Regions from separate parts of the Halomonas sp. ISL-56 genome, predicted to be linked through region 4. Evidence: predicted binding sites of a transcription regulator. Region 4 holds the regulator's gene; each other region holds the start of a gene.
What was found. The regulator FliA, encoded in region 4, starts transcription of late flagellar genes. The targets are predictions, from matches to a motif close to CTAAAGTTNNNNNNNNNNCNGCCGATA.
Positions count from the first base shown of each region.

Region 1: the regulator FliA is predicted to act here: its motif matches at 1,757-1,783, upstream of J7J49_RS15105 (DUF4019 domain-containing protein).
Region 2: the regulator FliA is predicted to act here: its motif matches at 2,545-2,571, upstream of J7J49_RS18840 (flagellin N-terminal helical domain-containing protein).
Region 3: the regulator FliA is predicted to act here: its motif matches at 1,398-1,424, upstream of fliD (flagellar filament capping protein FliD).

Region 1 is NZ_JAGGRO010000017.1:4,545-8,588, forward strand. It holds gene J7J49_RS15090 (GlxA family transcriptional regulator) at 1-178, opposite strand, end outside; gene J7J49_RS15095 (isochorismatase family protein) at 171-737, opposite strand; gene J7J49_RS15100 (class I SAM-dependent DNA methyltransferase) at 896-1,639, opposite strand; gene J7J49_RS15105 (DUF4019 domain-containing protein) at 1,841-2,248, shown strand; gene J7J49_RS15110 (lysozyme inhibitor LprI family protein) at 2,279-2,689, shown strand; gene J7J49_RS15115 (antibiotic biosynthesis monooxygenase family protein) at 2,741-3,058, shown strand; gene J7J49_RS15120 (YqaA family protein) at 3,083-3,685, opposite strand; gene J7J49_RS15125 (DUF1206 domain-containing protein) at 3,694-4,044, opposite strand, start outside.
Region 2 is NZ_JAGGRO010000022.1:70,977-75,020, forward strand. It holds gene J7J49_RS18835 (glycosyltransferase) at 1-1,213, opposite strand, end outside; gene J7J49_RS18840 (flagellin N-terminal helical domain-containing protein) at 1,596-2,474, opposite strand; gene fliD (flagellar filament capping protein FliD) at 2,647-3,999, opposite strand.
Region 3 is NZ_JAGGRO010000022.1:75,215-79,258, forward strand. It holds gene fliD (flagellar filament capping protein FliD) at 1-1,292, opposite strand, end outside; gene J7J49_RS18855 (UDP-glucose dehydrogenase family protein) at 1,520-2,848, opposite strand; gene J7J49_RS18860 (hypothetical protein) at 3,057-3,398, shown strand; gene J7J49_RS18865 (serine hydrolase domain-containing protein) at 3,811-4,044, shown strand, end outside.
Region 4 is NZ_JAGGRO010000004.1:270,305-274,348, forward strand. It holds gene J7J49_RS03345 (sensor domain-containing diguanylate cyclase) at 1-244, opposite strand, end outside; gene J7J49_RS03350 (OmpA/MotB family protein) at 268-942, opposite strand; gene J7J49_RS03355 (motility protein A) at 948-1,769, opposite strand; gene J7J49_RS03360 (RNA polymerase sigma factor FliA) at 1,811-2,512, opposite strand; gene J7J49_RS03365 (flagellar protein FlhE) at 2,539-2,970, opposite strand; gene J7J49_RS03370 (C15 family peptidase) at 2,996-3,562, opposite strand; gene flhF (flagellar biosynthesis GTPase FlhF) at 3,559-4,044, opposite strand, start outside.

The DNA.
Region 1 (4,044 bases), on a different contig from region 4:
CCGTTTTGGGGCCTATATAGCGCACCTGAACGTCTATAGAGAGCCGGTCAGCACACTGCAAAACCTGAAGTGGGCCAATCAAATCGAGCGGCACCTGGCCGGGCATCATCAGCACCGCAATCTGCAAGGTTTTAGCTCTTGCAGATTGCAGCTGGCTAGTTTGTTGCTCTTCACTCACGCGTATTTTGCCATTCGTTGATCATGTCATGTGTACTGATAATACGTGCAAAGCGGCCTTCCAGTACCAGTTCGGTGCGGGCTTTAATCTCATCGGCTGACCAGGTGACGCCGTGGCGCGTCATGGGGAAGGTGAGGGTAGCATCGCTGATAAAGTCGACGCTAAAGCCTAAATCTGACGCCACCCGTGCGGTGGTTTCACAACATTGCTCGGTGCGAATACCGCTAATCGCCAGCCGCTCAATGCCGCGCTCCCTTAACCAGCCTTCAAGCGAGGTATCGGTGAAGGCGTTATGGACACGTTTATTGTAGGTCACCGTCACTTCATCGTTAAAGCCATCAAGCGGACGAATCAGGCCATTATCAGGGTCGAAAGCTCCTTGGCTGCCAAGCTCTTCATGCAGAATGCGAACTACGGGAATATTGTTTGCCTGTGCGGCGTTCAGCACTGCACGTTGCTTGGGGCGCCACGCCTGAGCCATCGATTCTACCCAGTAATCGCGGGCGGGGAAGGAGGCTTGAACGTCAATTAATAGCAGCGCCGTTTTAGACTGGATCATGGCTAATCTCATCGTGTGGAAGTGAGATTACAGATTAGCTGTTATACATTCTGCCAACGATGCGTTGTCCGGTCACAAAGGGGGCAGATTCGGCCATGTCTAGGCATTGTCTTCTAGTTAACACCACGGCAAAGGGAGATCCCAGGCGCAAGTAGGGGTTATTTCTTCACGCAGACAAAAATAGCGTTTCCAGAGGTCGTATCCCAGGGCTTGATGGTCTCGTAGTTGTGCTCAAACACGTGCACTTCAAAGTAAGGCGCTAGCAGGGCAGTTAACTCCGCAAAATTGACCGCCACCATGGGGTGTTCGTCGTTCCACACTTGCTTCGCGTCTGCATTGGCTTTCTCAATGCTCAGCCTAAGTGACTGTTTTTCGCCTTGACCGCTGTAGTGCCATCCAGAGCGGAAGGTAAATAAATCGTTTGCTTGTTTGGCGGTGTGCTTAACAAATAAATCGTTATTGATTTTGTCTTTATCGACCGCGTTAAAACAGAAAATACCGCCGGATGCTAGCGCGCGATGCGCGCTGGATATACACGCTGTGAGCTTTTCAATCCCATCGTTGTAGTGGATGGAGTACAAAAAGCAGGTGATTAAGTCGCTGGGTTCACCAACCTCAAAATGACTCATGTCTTGGCGCGTGAACTGAGCTTCTGGGCAACGCGCGGCGGCGATATCCAGCATAGGTTGATTAAAATCCAGCCCGTTGCTTTGGTATCCAGCGTCGATGAAATGGCGCACATGTGGGCCGGTGCCACAGGCTAAATCCAGGTGCGTAGTTCCGCCGTTACCGAACATCTGATGCAGTCTGCGAATGGCATTGCTTTGTGCTCGGTAGTCGATATCCACGCACATCAAATCGTAGTAGCCAGAAAGGTCGGTATAGAGGGCGTTGGCGGACATAGTGACCTAATAGTGGCAACTGAAAAATGGTGGGTGGCGCATAGTAAACGAGCGGGTAGGGTTTTAGAAGCGTGTACGGCAGGCAGCATTGGTGTTAGTCAAATACCTTCTGTGGCCCTAAAGAAATCCTGACGTTTACCGATATATAACTAAGGCCATGAAGATTTCTCTGGTCGTTGCTAAATGCCAAGAGACCCTGCTATGCCTAAAACGCTGATCTTTATTTTTGTTACCTTGTTTCTCACGCTACCCTCCCAAGCTTATGCACACACCAGTGATGCAGAGGCGGCGGCGTTGGCGTGGCTGGAGGCCATTGATAGTGGCCAGTATGAACAGGCATGGGAATCTTCATCTCCGCTACTAAAGAAGCCGCTTTCGCCGCACATGTTAGAACGTACGATTGGGGCGGCGCGTCGCGACTTTGGGGCCGTTCAATCGCGTCGGCGAGTGGGCGTTGTCCGTGAAACGTCTATGCCAGGAGCTCCACGAGGCGACTATGCAGTGCTAACCTTTCAGACACGCTTCGAGAACAAACCTCAAATCACTGAGACCATCACTCCTCACTTGGAAGAGGGCACTTGGCGGGTAAGCGGCTATTATGTGAACTAATCGTTTCTGCATAATGGTTAACCACACTGCATGAATAAAATGATTTCGCTACTGTTCGCTTTCGTTTCATTGTCAGCGTTTGCGACAGATGCTGCGCCAGATTGCCAAAACGCCACGTCGACGATGGAAATCAATCAGTGTGCGCTGTTGCAGCTAGAAATGGCTGAGGCGGAAATGTACCGCTATTTAGATGCGGCGCTAAACGACCATGAAGCAGATGCCAGCTTAGTGGAGTCGATTCAGCTGGCTCAAGAGGCTTGGGAAGGCTACCGCGAAGCCCATTGCGATGCGGTGTATACCCAGTGGCGTGATGGTACGATAAGGGGCGTGATGTCGCTTTCATGTAAAAAACAGCTTACCCAGGCGCGTACACATACGTTATGGGCGAGCTTTTTAATCACAATGGAAGGCGAGTCGTCACTTCCGGAGCCTGAGCATTAAACTGGGCTTATTGGTGCGAGCTTCATTCCTTTTTTAACCGCGACGAGGCCTATGCTATATATCGCTGACACCCCTGAACCTCCTTACTACGCGGTTATTTTTACCTCACGACGCACCGAGGTCGATGATGGCTATGACGAGATGGCGGCAAAAATGGTTGAGCTTGCAGCCCAGCAGCCGGGATTTTTGGGGGTGGAATCCGCCAGAAATGAAGTGGGTGTGACCGTTTCCTACTGGGCTGATATAGCATCTATTAAAGCGTGGAAAGCCCATGCAGAGCATCAAGAAGCCCAGCGGTTGGGGCATCAAAAGTGGTATCAGCACTTTAAAACCCGTATCGCCAAGGTAGAGCGGGATTACGGCATTTAAGAGATGAGCCACAGGTTCAGTTGCCTACACAACCATCCCTGCCAGCGCCTGCATCCCTAGCGCTACCACCAGTACAATGACCCCTGCTACCAAACTGGTTACCAAGGCATGGCGTTTCCATAACACCAGAACGTCATGACCAAAGCGGTGAACCAGCCAAGCCAGGCCGAAATAGCGTAAGCCGCGGGCGATGAGCGCCGCCAGGGCAAAAAGCAGAATGGGATAGCCAGACAGCCCGGCGGTAATCATCGCGATCTGAAAAGGAATTGGCAAAATGCCAATGGCCAGAATCGCAGCAAAACCGTACTGGTCGAAGAAGCTTTGGAACGCCTGATAGCTCTGCTCCATCTCCATGAATTCGATAAACCAGGTACCAACGGATTGGAATAGCACCATGCCCACGCCATAGCCGATGAGCGACGCCACTAAGCAGCCCAGCGTGGTGGCCGTGGCAATTGCCCAGATGCGCTGTCGGTTCGCCGCCATCAGCGGTATCAATACCAGCTCGATGGGAATGGGCAGAATAATCGTCTCCAGAAAGGAGAGAGTTCCCAGTAACCACAGCATGTTCTTTGAGCCATTAATGCGCTCGAACCACTGTTTAGTTCGCTTTGAGGTTATGGCCATGGTGGTGACTACATCTCGGGATTAATGCGGCGGTAAATAGCCGCTAGCACACTATAAAGACCGAATGCGAATAACCCTAAAGCGACAAATGCAAGCAGCCACTGGCCGTAGGGTTGTCCTCGCAGCGTGCTAAACACTTCACCCATCCCGCCTGCTTCATTGGGGTCGATTTGATAAGCGGCGATGATAAAAAAGCTACCCACGATTACAAACACAAGTCCACGAATCACTAAGCCAAAGCGGCAGATGGGATAGGCCCATTGTTGAGTTTGTGGTGGCATGGCGAAGTGTTTATCGAATTTGGCCTTGTAGCCTTTAAAAGCGTGGGACATGCCTACGCCGATCATGATGAGGCCAAC
Region 2 (4,044 bases), on a different contig from region 4:
TATCGACTTTAAACGTTGGCTTGGTTGCTCGACTGGCTAACCGTTGACGGTGGCGTTTCTTCTGAGTAATAGCGAAATCTTTGTTGCCAGCACGTAGCCCTACTAGAGGCGTTAAAGCGCTAATCAGCCTATCAGTAGCGCGGTCAAGTTGGTGCCTCTCTTTGCCTACCTGCCAGGCACGATCGACATAGTCCTGATAAAGGTCTTCGTCATCGAAAAAGCTGATGACTGCATCCGTTAAAGGTTGTAGCTCTTCGTCACTGAGAAGATGTTGGTAGGGTTCTTCATAACAAGCATCCGGAAAATCAAAGGCGATACCCGCGTCACCGATCATTTCGGGCATACCACCACGGTTAGTAATCAGTGCTGGAATCCCGTTAAGCATAGCTTCAGCCAGCATACGCCCAGAGCTTTCCCACCATAGGCTAGGTGCAACGACCATACGGGCTCGGCTGTAGGGGCCACGCATATCGCTGGTGTTTGGTGTCACAATGACATTGCTTAAAGAACTACGCTGTCCGCCCACTCGGCGTGTAGTCTCCCGCAATACAGCTGGCCAGTCGGCCCGGGCTTCTACCACTTCAAGCACAATATCAGGTCTTTCACGCTCCAGCTTTTCCGCCAACTGTACAAAGATGCTGGCACCCTTTTGCCAACTAGGGTTAACAAACAGCAGCCGTTTTCGCTCATGGTGTTCGGCGATAAAATTCTCTGGGGAGATGAATTTGCCCACCGGCTTTGCGGCATAACCCACTGTTTTTCGGTACATATCTGCAGTGGCCTGGCTATCGGTGAGGATCAAATCGATATCACGGCACCAGTTTGATGCTTTATAGTTGCCATTGGCTAGATAGAAGGCTACAGGAATACCTCGATCCCGCGCTTCCGCGGCAATTAACATATCCAAGGTTTGGCCGCCGTAGAACCAAACAACATCAGGCTTAAATGAATCCAGCATATAAAGATACTGGCTATACCAAAGCCCCTCTTCATGTGCTGTAAAATGGTTGCGGTTGTGACTATAGCTAACCACCAATTGATGGTTCAGCGGGCCATCGTTTGCCTCTACTAATTGATGCAACTGGGCATTCAGGTCTGGGAACTGCTCCCTGAGCCGCCCCATTCCCTTGGGATTATCAAAAATAGTTGCCCCCAGCACCTGAATCTCATAGCCACGCGCCGCAAGCTGCAACAACATTTGGCGAACGGTCATGCTCGCACCGCTGGAGGTGTCCAATAAGCAGGAAGGATTAGCCCAAAGCAGGCGAGGTTTGCGTTTTTGAGTAGCAGGGGCAGAGGAGGTCTTGACCATGAAGCGGCTCACAGAGAAAAATGGCAATTTATGCAGTTTACCCTGCTAGCGCAGTCAGCAAAGGCACGAATGCGCCCGTATTTGAGTATGTGTTCTCACGATCAGCGCCACGCTGAGGTTGAAGTAAGCCACATATTGAGATTTTACGTATAAAGAGCTTTCGACTACTAACTCTAAATAAGGCGCCAGAAGCGCAGCAAAGCCGAGATTATCAGGTTCACACGCAAAAACGGGGCCTATCGGCCCCGTCGTTACTTTCTTTTGACCATTACTGGCTAAAAGATTAGCCCAACAGAGACAGTACAGACTGCGGCGTTTGGTTAGCCTGTGCCAGCATAGAAGTACCAGCCTGCTGAAGAATGTTAGCGCGTGTCATGTTCGAAACTTCCACTGCATAATCGGCATCTTCTATCCGCGAACGGGCTTCAGATAGGTTAGTGGAGGTAGTCGCCAAGTTATCGATTACCGAGTCAAAACGGTTAAGCGTCGCACCTAGTGTTGCACGACTGGTATCTAGTGTTGCGGTTGCAGCATCAACAGCGTCAATCAGGCCTTTGAATTCACCGTTAACAACACCTGCAGCCCCACCGGACGTAATTGCAAACTCACCAGCAGTAACTGCCGCAGAACCTGAGTTTAAGCCCAGACCTTCAACAGTGGCGTCAAGCCGATTAACGGTGATGACGTCTTCAGCCTCGGTATTGGAGCCAACCTGAATATTAAGAACCGCGCCAGCACCACTTGCAACGTTCAGCAGGTTTGTACCGTTAAAGTTGTTGCTGCCCGCTACACGATCAATTTCAGCTAAACGCTCATTGATCTCAGTAACAATGGCATCACGATCTGCTTGGGCGTTGGTGTCGTTGGCACCCTGTACCGCTAGCTCACGAATACGCTGCAGGTTGTCGTTTACTTGGTCAAGGCCGCCTTCCATGGTCTGTACCAGGGAGATACCGTCGCTAGCGTTACGGCTAGCTTGATCCATGCCGCGAATCTGAGCGGTCATTTTGTTGGCAATGGCTTGACCAGCGGCGTCGTCGGAAGCGCTGTTAATGCGCAGGCCTGAAGACAGACGCTCTTGCGCTTTGGCCAGCATAGACTGAGAGTTGGACAGGTTGTTCTGGCCGATCAGGGCGGTAATGTTAGTGTTGATTACAGACATGTGAGTGCTCCTCGAAATTTAACTGGCCTTATGGCCTGCTTAGCGGCGCTTGCGTCGCCGTTATTATAATTAACGGCAGCCCCGCCGACTTCTTTAGAAAAAATTGCTGTTTTTTGTGTAATTTACTGTAACTCTTCCAACTAACATCTCAACTACAGGCACAACTGATTGCTTAATTGCTTTTCTGCATGCTACCCAGCATGTCGAACTGCTGAGCGAGGTAGCTGCTCATTGAGTTCATTTGGGCGATCAAGCCATCCAGTTGCCCAAACTGCTTGCGGTAACGCTCTGTGCTGCGCTCGATACTAGCCTCCATGCGCAGCTTGCGCTCATCAAGGCTTTCAACTCGCTGCTGGGCGCTAGTCACAGAGCTTTGAATAATACCGTTTTCTGCAGTGATGCCTTCAAGCGTGGCGTTTAATCGTCCTGCAAAACCACCTTCTTCATTCTCACCCGCAAAAAAAGCAGACAGCCCTTCAGGGTTATTCGTTACCGCATCAGCTAATTTATCTTCATCGACTTTCAGCCGCCCCTTCTCATCAATGGCAATACCCAGTTGAGAAAGGCGTGAAATATCGCCTGTTCCGAGGTTGTCTGTGATATCCCGGCGTAGGCGGTCTTCAATGGTGCGCACGGTGCGGTCGCCCACTAGCTCGCCTGATGTTTCGCCTTCTCCGTTGTAGGCCGTCATTCTGCCAACGGTGGATTTCATTTCATTGTAGTTTTTAACGAACTCGTCAATGGCTCCTCTCAGCGATTCTTCATCACGCTTGATGACCAGCGTAACGGGGTTACCTGAAACTGCCGTGAGGTCAAGCGTTACGCCTTGAATCGCCTCTTCAACCCGGTTGGTTTTACTGGTGATGGCGATACCATTCACGTTCAGTTTTGCATCCTGGCCCGCTCGAAGTGTAGCTGCATCCACGGTTAATGAAGCCAGGCCTGAGAAACCAATGAGTGATGCCTCTTCGCCCGTCTCTTTTGAGCTCAACGCTAAGCGATACCCCGTGCCATCATTAACGATAGAAGCGGTTACACCTGACTCTTTATCCGCATTGATTTGGTCACGAACATCTGCAAGCGTACTGCCTGCTGAAATATTAACGTCGTAACTTGTTTGTGTACCACCAGCACCAAATTCAAGCGTAAGCGTCGCATCAGCTGCTGTTAGCTCTTGGTCTAGCGCTACGCTGTTGGAAGCAGCGCTACCTGCGCGGGCCAGTTGAGTAACGGTGACTTCATAGCGACCCGCATTAGCGGTTTCACCTGCGGTCGCCAACACACCATCGCCCGTCACGGTGCTTTTTTGCTGCTTAAACGTAGAGGCCTCATTCAATGCAGCAATTGAGGTTTGCACCCTATCCATCGCTGACTCAAGGCGCCCATAAGCAGAAATCTTGGTTTGCTGAGCACTTTTCTGTTGTAAGATGGGTACAAGCTTTTGTTTTTCGGCGGCTTTTAGCTGTTCAACCAAACCATTCAGATCCAGTCCAGAACCTACACCGAGTGCTGTAATCGATGCCATGTGGCTCATTCCTTATAAGAAGTAGAGAGAAGTATCTGAATATTT
Region 3 (4,044 bases), on a different contig from region 4:
ATTTGCGCGACCATACTGTCCATTGCTTGGAACTGCGTACGATAACGCTCAACGGTTTGCTCAATTCGGCTTTCCGTTGTCGCATAACGCTCTTTTAACGAATCAACACGCCCTTCAGATGAGCTAACAGCGCTTTCCAGGCGCCCACCCGTACCTACTATATTCTCAAGAGCCGACGCTATTTGCCCTGCCATGCCACCCTCTGCGCTATTGCCTGCAAAAAAGCTAGCGAGCTGATCAGGTTGATTGGCCACAATACTGTCTAATCGATTCTCATCAATCTCCAGTTTGCCGTCTACTTGAAGCGAAATACCTATATCCGATAAGACGCTAAAGCCATCGCCGCCAACAACACCGCTAATTGTTTGACGCAGTTCTCTTTCAACCGCGCGAGTAGCTGCATCAGCATTCAGCCCCGCCGCTTGGCCCGTCTCTTCGTCAAAGGCTGTCAAGCTAGTAATGGTATCTTTGAGCGTATTGAAGTCATCAACAAAAGCGGTGACTTGCTCGCGGATAGCTTCGCTATCCTGCTCTACACTTACCGTGCTCGTCGCGCCAGCCTCAGCAAGATTCAAGGTAACACCTTGAATAGCGCCTTCCACTTGATTGGTAGGACTAACGATATCTATTCCATTGACGTTAAACGCCGCATCCTGGCCTGCCTGAACTACCTGTACATCAGCAGTGGTAACGTCACCAGCAAGGATGTTTGAAAAATTGGTGCTTTCAATACTGGCGTCCGCACCGGTATCGGTGGCATTAACAGAAAGCCGATAACCTTCGCCATCATTGATAATAGAAGCGCTTAAGCGACCATCGCTCTGTTGATTAATGGCATCGCGCATGTCTTCAAGCGTGCTGCCATCTGCAATGGTAATGGGATCCATGGCTCCCTCAGCAAGAGTAAAGGTTAATGACTGCTCCCCAGTCACTATGCTTTCATCTGCTGTTTCCAGACGCTCCGTCACCAGACTGCTGGCCGTTGCTAAACGTTCAACCTGCACTTCGTACTGACCTGGCTGGGCCTCATTGCTGCTGACAGCACCAACGGCGCTGCCTTCGACATTGGTTGTTAGGCTCTCGAATGTCGACCCATCATTGAGGGCCTCTGCAGAGCTTTGAAACTGCTCAAGCGCATTTTGCAACTTACCATAAGCAGATATTTTGGTATCTTCAGACTGAATCTGCTTCGCAATGGGCTCAAGCTTTGCTTGTTCTGCCGTTTTTAATTGCTCCAGCAAGCCATTCAGATCCAAACCAGAGCCAATACCTAGTGATGTAATAGCAGCCATAGAACCAATACCTTTTTTGAATACATGTTGCTACGCTTACTGTCTTCAATTAGCGTTCCTTCATAAAGCGATACGTAGCACTGTTTTAATACATTTACCTTAATATAGCGGCTGGGTGAACTATAACTTGAATATTTGGTTATTTTTTTCGTATTAAGACGTAATACCAAGTAACCGTTCGTAATACCCATATAAATATTTAGAAAAAACGACGGTAATAAATCTACCTAAAGATTGCCCTTTCGCCCCACACCTATGTAACGCAAACCCACCTCTTCAACAGCGCTGGGTGTGTACAAATTACGCCCATCGATGACGACTTTTTCAGCCAACTGGTCGGCTAGCCAGGCGAAATCGACACTGCGGAACTCTTTCCACTCGGTGCAAATCACCAGCGCATCGGCACCTTTTACCGCTTGGATACGATCACCGGTCAGCATTAAGTCATTCCGATCGCCATAGATGCGGCGGCATTCCGCCATGGCTTCGGGGTCGAAGGCTTGCACCTTAGCACCCGCTTGCCAAAGCGCTTCCATCAACGTCCGGCTTGGGGCTTCACGCATATCGTCGGTGTTGGGTTTAAAGGCCAGGCCCCACACGGCAATGGTCTTGCCACTTAGATTGCCTAGGTTATCTTGCAGTTTTGTGAACAGCGTTTGTTTTTGGCGTAAATTAACTGCCTCAACGGCGCTGAGCAGCTCTGGGGTATAGCCTAACTGGCGCGCGGCGCGCTCTAGTGCCTGAACGTCTTTGGGAAAACAGGAGCCACCGTAGCCACAGCCAGGGTAGATAAAGTGGTAGCCGATGCGTGGGTCGCTGCCAATCCCGCGGCGCACGTCCTCTACGTCCACTTCAAGCCGTTCAGCAAGATTGGCGATCTCGTTCATAAAGCTGATTTTGGTGGCGAGCATGGCATTGGCGGCGTATTTGGTCAGTTCGGCGGCCCGCACGCTCATAAACATCAGTTTTTCGTGGTTGCGGTTGTAGGGGGCGTAGCACTCTTGCATATGCACTTTCACGCGTTCGCTTTCAGTGCCGACGATAATCCGCGCGCCGCGGGTAAAGTCTTCAATCGCGGCGCCTTCTTTCATAAACTCTGGATTCGAACAGACGTCAAACTCGAATGAGGCGCCGCGCTGTTTGAGTGCATCGCTGATAACGGCGTGGACTTTTTCGGCGGTGCCCACCGGCACGGTAGATTTATCAATCACCAGCTTGTAGCTATCCATATGCTGACCAATCGTGCGCGCCACTTCTAGCACATAGCGAAGGTCGGCACTGCCATCTTCATCGGGCGGCGTTCCCACGGCGATAAACAGCAGCTCGCCCTCCGCTACCGCTTGGGCGGCATCGGTGGTAAAGCGTAACCGGCCCGCCGCTACATTATGGGCAACAATGGTGCTTAGCCCTGGCTCAAAAATCGGCACTTCTCCGCCATTAAGCTGTTCAATCCGCTCAGCGTTAACATCCATACAGGTGACTTGATGGCCGACATCGGCTAAACAAGCGCCTGCGACAAGGCCGACATAACCGGTTCCGAATACACTGATATGCATAACTTAGTAACTCACAAAAATGCGTGATTAACTCACAAAAATACTTGATAGCGAGCGTAGCACATTGGCTTAACGTTGATGAGCTTGATAGTGGGAGATTTACTCTGAATGATAGACCTTGGTCTAACATCGACCTTGGTTTATAATGCGCTGCAACAAGCCCGATTTGGTGCTGACCGCAGGAGAACATGCTATGACTCCGGGACTTATGACTTCAGAACTAACGAAAGAGCCCTCATCACAAGCAGCGAATGGGCTATCAACGGCCGCGAACGTTCAGCGCAGCCTTCGCCAATGTTTATCAATTGCCGCTGAGCTGCTCTACGATAACGGCCATGTGCTTGAAACCATTACCTTGCCCCAGCGCGGTTTAGCCCGCCGTGAATTGCTCACACTGAGTGCAGCATCACCGACCTGGGCAACCTGCCAGAAGGTAATGGAAGCCAGTGAAGCCGCCACCTTCAATGAGTATGGCCGCTTTGTGTTGACTCGTCTTGGCCGCGAAATAATGTTTGATATGTTCGGCCAGGGGGCTGCTGACTGCGCCTAATATCTCCAGTTGCCAAGCATTGCTATTCAAAAGAGCCAGTCAAAACAGCTGATCAAAGCAAGCTCATAAAAAAACCGCCCGCAAGCAAGCGCTTCGGGCGGTTTTTCTTGGCGTTTTTTTGAAGCCAGTGCCTAGATGTTAGCGCAGGCCGAGCATCGAAAGAATGAACAGCACAACCACGATAAGACCGATAATGTAGATAATATTACGCATAGGGCGCTCCTTGCTTATTGCGTTTTAGGGAAATCAAAGGCTTGCTTGCCTTATGAATCAACACTCCCATCCTAGCAGGCTTTTTCAGTTTTTGCGTAATGTCGTGGCAATTCTCTGTTAGCACGTGGCGATACTTGTGTTGGGGAACCTCTGCTACTTCTAAGCCTCGAACCCTTGCCACTTACCTTGAGGTGTTACGATGCGCGCTACGGCTTTGCTTGTTTCGTTTGCTGTTATTTCGTTGTTACCCACCGCCTATGCCGCAGCGAATGAACCTTCTGCAAATGCACTCCAGACGCTTGACCAGCAAACTCGCCAACTAAACCGCGTACACAGCGTGGTAGTGGCCTACGATGGTGAGATTATCCACGAGCTGCACCAGGGTGGGCCGGGGGTGGCATCACCTGCGAACATTAAATCGCTGTCTAAAACC
Region 4 (4,044 bases):
GCACGTTGCTGTGTTTGGAACGAATAAACACTAGCGGGCCGGAAAGCCGCTGCTGCCCCTGCATTTCGCGACGAATCCGCTGGCTTAGCCGTTTCCCCAACACACAGGCGAGGGTGAGCTGCCCATTTTCAGGGCGCTCAACACCGGTTAAACGGGTTAAGTTAGTGCTACTCGCTTGGATGCGTCGACAGTCAGCATCTAATACCAGCAGGGTACCAAACGACTGCAATCGCGGGTGGTACATGGACACAAACGTGGCCTCGCAATCTATTCACCCTCGCCCTGCTGTCTTAGCAGCAGCTCTACGCGCCGGTTGGCAGCTCGGCCATCCGCGGTTGCGTTAGGTTCCATGGGTTGGGTATCGGCATAACCGACGGCCCGCATACGAGAAATATTGAACCCTTGGCGCTCTAAATGCCTTACCACAGCGATAGCCCGCGCTGATGAAAGCTCCCAATTCGAGGGGAAGCGAGCCGTTGAAATAGGCACGCTGTCGGTATGGCCCTCCACCGATATCTGACCGTCAAAGTTGGTCAGCACACCGATAAGGCTTTCGACCACGCCTCGCCCTTGAGGGGTTAATACCGCTTGGCCGCTAGGGAATAGCAGGCTGGTATCAATTCGCAGCGTAACTCCTTCGCTCCCTTGCGAAACGCTGACGCCAGGGATATCTAGCCCGTCAAACTGCGGCTTCACCCCTGCGTGGCGGGGCTGAATGCCGGTGGCCAGTGACGCTAGCGGCAGTGATGATACCGCGCTGGCCGAGCGCATGAAAGCAGTATCAGCGGCTTCACCGCCGCCCGGAGGCGTCAGTGAAAGCAGCAATACAAAGAGCGTGAGCAGCAGCGTCAATACATCCAGATAGCTGGTTAACCAGCTATCTTCGCCATCGCCTGGCGACGGCGTCATTTCCAGCGCGTGGCGTGTATCGCGGTCTAGCATCGGGCCTACCCCTTGGCCGCCGAACTTACCGACGAATCAGGCCTGGGTTTGACACTGTTATCACGAATCTCATCGTGGTAATTAGCCACAAAGGAATTGAGGGTCTCTTCAATGAACGACGGCAAGCGGCGCTTGGTAATCAACGAAATACCTTCCAGCACCATGTTCATGGTAATCAGCCGCTCTTCGGTACGGCGCTCTAACTTCACCGCAATCGGTTTAAACACCAAGTTGGCAAGTAAAATGCCGTAGAAGGTAGTGAGCAGGGCCACTGCCATGCGCGGGCCAATGACCTGTAAGTCACCAGCGTCCATGACCTCCAGCATATTGACCAGCCCCACCAGGGTACCGATCATGCCAAAGGCAGGTGCATAGGTGGCCATGGTGCGAAATATTTGTGCCTCGGCATGCTCACGCGCTTTAAGGCGGGCAATGCGCCAGCGCAGCATGTCAAAAATTTCGTCCTCTTTGGTATTGGCGATCACCAGTTGGATCCCGGTGCGCAAAAAAGGATTGCGGGTATGCTCCAGCTCGCGCTCGACCGCACGCACATCGCCTTTAAACCATAACCGAGACATATCCACCAATTCGCGGATATCATCACGCATATAGGTGTTTTCACGCCGAAATACCAAGCCCACCAGCCGTACAACGCGGAGCACCTCTTTCAGCGGGTAGCTGATGAAGGTCGCCGCTAGCGTACCGGTCACCACAATGGCCAGTCCGGGTAAATTGATAAAACTTTCAGGGGACTCTGCAGTGAAAAACAGCACGCTCACCAGCAGCAGTATGCTGGCAAATATGCCTATCAGCGTCGAAGGATTCATCCACGGCTCCTTGCCGGTCACAAGTGAGTAAAATAGAGGTGTTATGCCGAGTCGTGTAAGCGAGCGCGTAAACGGCTGACGGCTTGGCTGTGCAGTTGAGAAACGCGTGACTCCGTTACGCCCAACACAGCGCCTACTTCCTTAAGGTTAAGTTCTTCTTGGTAGTACAACGCCATTAGCAGCTTTTCACGCTCAGGTAGCGCTTCAATCGCGTCAATCAGCGTTTGCCGCTGCTGACCATCCAACAACTGATCGAATGGGGAATTGCCCAGTTCGTTGCTGATCGGCTCACCGCCATCGGCCACTAGCTCTTCAAATGGCAACAGTTGGCCGCTGTTAGTGTCATTTAGAAGCTGCTGATACTCGCTGAGCGGCATCTCAAGGTGTTGAGCAATTTCGTTCTCTTCTGGTACTCGCCCTAGCAGTTGCTCTAATTGGCGCACGGCGCTATCCACTGCACGCGCCGAGCGGCGTACGCTGCGGGGCAGCCAGTCGCGGGTGCGTAACTCATCCACCATCGCGCCGCGAATACGTTGACTGGCAAAGGTGGCGAACGTCGCCCCCTGGGTGGCATCGAAACGACCCAGCGCTTCCAGCAGCCCCACCATCCCGGCCTGAATAAGGTCATCGAGCTCAATACTCGCTGGCAATCGAACCTGTAGCGTCAAGGCCTGACGTCGCACCAGTGGCATATATTGCGTCAACAGCTCATTTTGCTTGATCCTGCCCTGTGCTGTGTACATATTCTCGCCTCGCGGCTATCCAGCCTTCACTGATAGTTCACAATCAATTGCAACCCTTGCACACGAACAGGCCGTTGGCCTGGGCGTAAGGCGAAGCGAAAATGCAATGGCTCATCGGCGGTTCGCCCCTCCAGTGCGGTGGTAGAACCACGCATACCGGTTAATGCAACACACTGTTCAGGATGGCACAGCCAAGCGTTTAATAGTGCACCGGGGGGGTGCTGAAACTGCCAATGAATACGACCAAGCCGCCCCGACTGTAGGTTATTAGCGGAAGCGGGTGGGATAGCGTCTTGACTAGCGCTTGCCCGATCACTCATCGCCACCATCAGACCGGATATCTGGCTGCTCCAACTACCGGGTGCCGCCTGGGCACTCTCCGTGAATCCTGTTAGTAGGCACCCTGCCACTAGTACTAAGATCAGTGACAGTCTCCCCTTTAATAGCCAGCTTAGCATGCTTGCTCTCCTCGGCAGAGTGCGCTCATCGTGCAAGTACGAGTAACTCCATATTTAAGTAGTAATGAGCGGACTCGCGCAAGTTATTGAGCAACCCTTGGCGCGGCAAGTGCGGCTCATGGAGCGCCAGTAAACGACGCGGCCCGCCCCGCTCGTGTAGCTGACGCAACGTGCGGAACATGGCGGCAAACGTATCGGCATCGCTACTGATCCACAGCGCCCAACGATTGTATTGAGCGCGTAACTCAGCAAGATCGGAAGTGTCCGCCGTTACGATACGAATATCCCAATCATCAGGCTCCCCGGCCCAGCTTCTACCTAGCTCCGACCACTGTCCCAGTCGCGCTTTAACCTTGTTCAGCTGGGGTGTACCACTACCGGGTAGCCCGACCACAATAAGCGGAATTTTTGGCTTGGGCGGCGCCAACGTCGTTGGCTCTTCCACTGCCGCCACCGTAGGCGTTAATAAGGCAGGAGAGTGTTCGGGCACATGCTCTGCCGCCGCGACATCAACAGCTCCTTCGTTCTGCTGCTGTTGGCGCTGCAAACTTGCCCACTTGCGCAGTCCCGAGGCTTGATCTTGTTCGCTCACGCCACGCCCTCTCGACTCACACTGCCCATTTGACGAATCGCATCCCGCGCCATAAAGGCATAGACCAGCGCGTCGAGCATGCCGGTATCGCGGCGGCGACGGCTAGTGCCTAATAGGTTGAGTAGATCACCGCGTAGCGTCTGTGCCTCCTCATCATCGGCCACATCGAGATGTCCGGCGACTGACGCCACACCACTGGCCATTAACAGGCGAACTTCAGCGTTTAGATCACCACTATCAGCCTCTTTTAACTGCTGCCAAGCACGCCGTGTCAAGGCGGCCAAACCTTCGCTTTGCAGCTGTGTTAACAGTAGCGAGAGCACCTCTGCCCCCAACCTTGCCGGGGTCAGCCAGTAGCGGCGCACCACCACTTTGGCACTTTCCGGATCGCGTACCTCCCCGTACCAGGCGAGCAGCGCAGTGCCGCCGGCGTCCTCAACTTCAGCGTAGGCAGTCCACAGTTGCACCGGTTGGCCACGAAA